Regions from separate parts of the Pseudarthrobacter adonitolis genome, predicted to be linked through region 2. Evidence: predicted binding sites of a transcription regulator. Region 2 holds the regulator's gene; the other holds the start of a gene.
The links. The regulator LexA, encoded in region 2, represses DNA repair genes until DNA is damaged. The targets are predictions, from matches to a motif close to TCGAACANNTGTTCGA.
Positions count from the first base shown of each region.

Region 1 (2,391 bases), on a different contig from region 2:
ACAGCGCTGCACCAGTTCAACGTGCGGGTCCTGGCTGATGCCAATGACCGATGCCTCGGGGACCACCGGCTGCTTCCATCCCATGTCAGTCACCGGGTCAATCCGGCAGAAGTCGGCGAGCGCCTCGGTCTGTGCCATCAGCTGTTTGAGGTCCGCTGTGCCATACCCTGCGGCGCGGATGATTTCCTTGCCCAACTGAAGCATCTGCGCTGATGATTTGAGCCAGGCCTGCCCGTTGGGCTGGAGCAGCGGTTCGGCCGCGAGCTCGGGGAGGGACTTCAGTGTCCGGGCGGAGTCGAGCACGTCCGCCGTGGCGGCACCGTCCTCGGCGCAATAGCGGACCGCATTGGTGAGCGCGGCCGGTATGTGGTGTTCTTCCGCGAGTTTGAGCATACGCACTGCATGGGCGGTGCTCAGGGGCGCCCCGGGGGCAGTGAGCTGGGAAACGACTTCCGCCACCAGGGATCCTGCGGGCATGGCGTCCAGCCAGCGCTTGAAAAGGGTGCGCGGACGGAGGTAGCGCCTGCCACTCATGGCCCGTCCGACGTCGGAATCCGGGCCGATCAGGACTGTCAGGACCGGCTTCAGGGTTTTGGGGTCGAGTGTGCGGGAGGCGAGTTCGGCACGGGTGACCGCCACTGGCACCGCTCCCCCGGCTTTGCCGGAGGTGCGGGCATGGGCATCGGACACCAGCCGGCACAGGGCGCGGTAGCCCGCCCCGTTGTTGTGGCCACGGGCGAGCACCACCACCCTGCCGGCGAGCTGGGTGCGGTGGTCGCCGTCGTCGTCGAAGACCGCAAGGTCCACACCCACGACGGGGTCGATGCCGGCGGCCATGCAGGCTTTGAGGTGTTTGATGGTGCCGTACAGGCCGTCCCGGTCCGTGCAGGCGAGCGCGGTTGCGCCGTCCGCGGCGGCAACCTGGGCCAGTTCATCGGGCCAGGCCACGCCATAGTGTGCGCTGAAGGCCGTGGAAACGTGAAGGTGGGAGAAGCTCATGCTGTTTGAGGCCGGAGTGCGTTGTGGATCCGCAGGAGCCTCCAGCGGCCGCTGCCGATATGCCTGCTCAGGTCCAGGGTGAGCGGCTCTCCTTCATCCCGAGGGCCGGCACTCCGCGGGTCCGCCTGTACTTGGACGCGCCAGATTTCGTGGTCCACCAGCCCCGGCCCGCTGCCGAGGGGTGCACGGCGTTCCTCGACCCACCACTGCCGGCGTTCGTACCACCGGACAGGCTCGGCACACACCGTGTAGTGCCGCCCGGCCCACTGGAGTTTCAGCGGCTGGCCCGCAGTGGTGCAGACGACGTCCACGGACTCGCTGAACATACCCATGGGCGCCTCCCGGAACTGAACGGAGCTGATGCAAAATGCTGATGCAAAAAGCAAGGTATTCGAATACATGTTCGAAGAAATCCAGTCTACGACGGGGCCCCGACAAAACCTAGACAGGGGTGGACGGACGGGCAGCAGGGGGGCAGGATTGTGGCATGAGCACCCATGACGCACTCCTCAAGCACGTAAGCATCAAGGCCCAGGACGAAAAGCTCGTGGCAACCTTCGATATCGACGGCAACATACCGGGGGCAGGTGCGTACGTAGTGGGACTGGTGGCAGCGAGCCCTGATTACTCATCACAAAGACGGTTGGGCATTGAGTTCATGAACGGGGAGGCCATTGCCTTCTACTCGTTCAGCCATGACCAGAGCGCCGAGGAAAACTATGATCTTGCCGGTGTGACGCACTCGGGCAACATCATCACGGGCAACTTCCCCGTCGCGGCCGTCCATGGCCTGGGCAAGGGACACATCATGTCGGCCTTCAGCGAGGCTGACGGCCGGGAGTTCCAGTCGGGCGTCGCCGTCGAGGAAGCGCTCTAGGAAACACCGGAGCAGGTGCTGCCGGAACCATGTCCGGACAGCACCCGGGCGGCGTCAGCTGCTTTCTTTGTGGACCTTCATTTCGAGTTCGATGAACCCCAAGATCATGGCCCGGTAGGTTGATTCCACGATGTCCGGATCAATGTCCTTCTTTTCCGCGGCGGACCGGACATGCTCAATCACCCGTTCCACCCGGCCGGGGGCGCGGACTTCAGCGTCGTCCCCCTTCAGGGTTCCGGCGATCCGGATCAGGCGTTCACGCCGCGCAATGAGGGTGACAATCTGCTCGTCAACTTCGTCGACCGCAATCCGAACGGCAGCGAGCTGTTCCTTGTCGGCCAAAGCATCCCGATCGTTTCCTTGAATTGTTGCCATCTTCTGACAGTATCGAAGCATGCAGCCCAGAGTCGACTTCATCTCACTAGGCGTTCGCAGTGTTGTCGCCTCCCGCCGGTTCTACGCGGAAGGCCTCGGCTGGCCTGTCCACCGCGAGTTCCCCGGCGATGTGGTGTTCA
Region 1 is NZ_JBVAYW010000002.1:309,612-312,002, forward strand. It holds gene ACZYZ4_RS03985 (DNA polymerase III subunit alpha) at 1-999, opposite strand, end outside; gene ACZYZ4_RS03990 (DUF6504 family protein) at 996-1,331, opposite strand; gene ACZYZ4_RS03995 (hypothetical protein) at 1,487-1,876, shown strand; gene ACZYZ4_RS04000 (chorismate mutase) at 1,931-2,251, opposite strand; gene ACZYZ4_RS04005 (VOC family protein) at 2,271-2,391, shown strand, end outside.
Region 1: a site for LexA is predicted at 1,391-1,406, ahead of ACZYZ4_RS03990 (DUF6504 family protein). Genes of this name have one in related genera too.

Region 2 (2,391 bases):
GCCCGACGAGTCCGCGCCGGCCCTGGTCAACATCGCGCCGCTTAGCGTTGCCGGCAAGCTCCGCGAAGGGCTTTTCGCCGGCCACACCGTGGTGCTGACCTCGGCAACGCTTGCCATCGGCTCAGCCTTTGAACCGGCCGCCGGAGGCTTGGGGCTGGTGGGGGAGGGTGCGCCGAGCTGGACCGGGATCGACGTCGGATCGCCCTTTGATTATCCCAAGCAGGGGATCCTTTACGTCGCAGGGCACCTCCCCAAGCCAGGCCGCGGGGCGTCGCCGGAGGCGCTCGATGAACTTGAGGCGCTGATCCGGGCATCGGGCGGCGGCGCCCTGTGTCTCTTTTCGTCGCGCCGTGCCGCCGAGGAGGCCGCTGAGGCGATGCGTCCCCGGCTCGGCCTCAGCATTCTCTGTCAGGGCGACTCCACCATGACGGCTCTCGTGAAGCAGTTCGCGGACGAGCCCGATACCTGCCTGTTCGGAACCATGTCCCTGTGGCAGGGTGTTGATGTTCCGGGCGGATCATGCCGGCTCGTGGTGATCGACCGCATTCCGTTCCCGCGCCCGGACGATCCGCTGATGACCGCACGGTCCCGCGCCGTTGCGCAGGCCGGCGGAAACGGCTTTATGGCGGTCTCGGCGACGCATGCTGCCATCCGCCTGGCCCAGGGTGCGGGCCGGCTGATCCGATCCACCGGAGACAAAGGCGTGGTGGCCGTGCTTGATTCCCGGCTTGCCACCGAGCGCTACGCCGGATTCCTCCGCGCCGCGCTGCCGCCGTTCTGGCCCACCACCGACCGTAAGACAGCGTTTGCAGCCCTGGAAAGGCTGGCCGGGAAGGGCGCCTGACTGAGCGCGGACCCTGCACGGGTCCCAAAGCCGGGCCTGTCCTAGCCAGGGCGTGTAGGGCCCGCATGCGTCCTAGAGTGACCGCAGGACCGAGACGACCTTGCCCATGATCGTGGCGTGATCGCCCAGGATGGGCTCGTACTGGGTGTTCTGCGGCAACAGCCACGTGTGGCCATCGCGCTGGCGGAACGTCTTCACGGTGGCTTCATCGTCCAGCAGGGCCGCGACAATATCGCCATTGGCGGCGTCGGCCTGCCGGCGGACCACTACCCAGTCGCCGTCGCAGATGGCCGCGTCCACCATGGAATCGCCGGCCACGCGCAGCATGAACAGCTCACCCTGGCCCACGAGCTGCCGGGGCAGGGGCATCACGTCTTCCACCACTTGATCAGCAAGGATGGGCCCGCCGGCGGCGATCCGGCCCACCAGCGGCACCATGGCGGTGTCCATGGCAGTGGGAAGTTCGGTAACCGTTCCGCCGATGCCGTGCAGGACTGAGGGCTTGGTTGTCCCGTTGGTTCTGGCCGACCCGCCGTCCAGCGTCAGGGGCATCAGGACTTCCATGGCGCGCGGACGCTTGGGGTCCCGGCGGAGGTAACCCAGCTTCTCCAACTGCGACAGCTGGTGGGTCACGCTGGACAAACTCGCGAGGCCCACGGTGTCGCCGATTTCTCGCATGGATGGCGGATAGCCGTTGTCATTCACCGAGCGCTGGATGGTTTCTAGGATCTTCTTTTGGCGGGCGGTGAGCCCCTTGGGGGTCCGTTGGGGCTGGCGGCGCTGCGGTGTCGCCTTGCCCTCGGCGGCTGGTGCTGCCATGTTCGCCAATGCCTTTCAGTTGCCCGGATCCGCTATGGCCACTGGTGCCTGGAACGCCCCGGGCTGTTGTCGGAGTTGATTGTCAGACCCTGCTGATCAACTACAGAGATGGTTGTTCTTTGATTCAAACGTAGGCCAGCCACAGTGCTTTTTCAAACATTTGTTCTAGCGAGTCTCGACAATATTCGTTGATAGGTGCTAAAAATGAAGAAGCAAAGTTCGAACATGTGTTCTACTCGTTGCTTGCGGATTCGAATATTCGAATCTATGGACGGCCCAGGCCGGCACCGGCAAGTGGACGCGGAGGGCGCGCCGGGCAGCACAGTATGGTCCAGGAGGGCTCATTTCATGTCAGCTATATCTGCTTCGCAGGACTCGCGTCCGCAACTCATTTCCGTGCAGGACCTCACCTCGCGGCAGTGGTCCGCACCCGTGTCGACCTCAGGTTTGGCGCCCAGACAGCGTGGGGAATCCTTGCCGCCGCTGCGCCTGACCCGCAGGGGTCGGATTGTCCTCATTGGCATCCCGCTGGTGATCCTCGCCGCAATCCTGCTTTCGCTGGCAGGTTTCCTCAATGCCCCGGCTAAGGCGGCCGATTCTGCCGCCGACCTGTCGTTGACGCCAACAGTCTTGGTCACAGTGCAGGCCGGACAGTCTCTTTGGGCCATCGCCGGTACCGTGGCGCCCGAGCGTGATCCCCGTGATGTCATCGCGGATATTGCTCAGTT
Region 2 is NZ_JBVAYW010000007.1:47,648-50,038, reverse strand. It holds gene ACZYZ4_RS09730 (ATP-dependent DNA helicase) at 1-844, shown strand, start outside; gene lexA (transcriptional repressor LexA) at 917-1,663, opposite strand; gene ACZYZ4_RS09720 (LysM peptidoglycan-binding domain-containing protein) at 2,012-2,391, shown strand, end outside.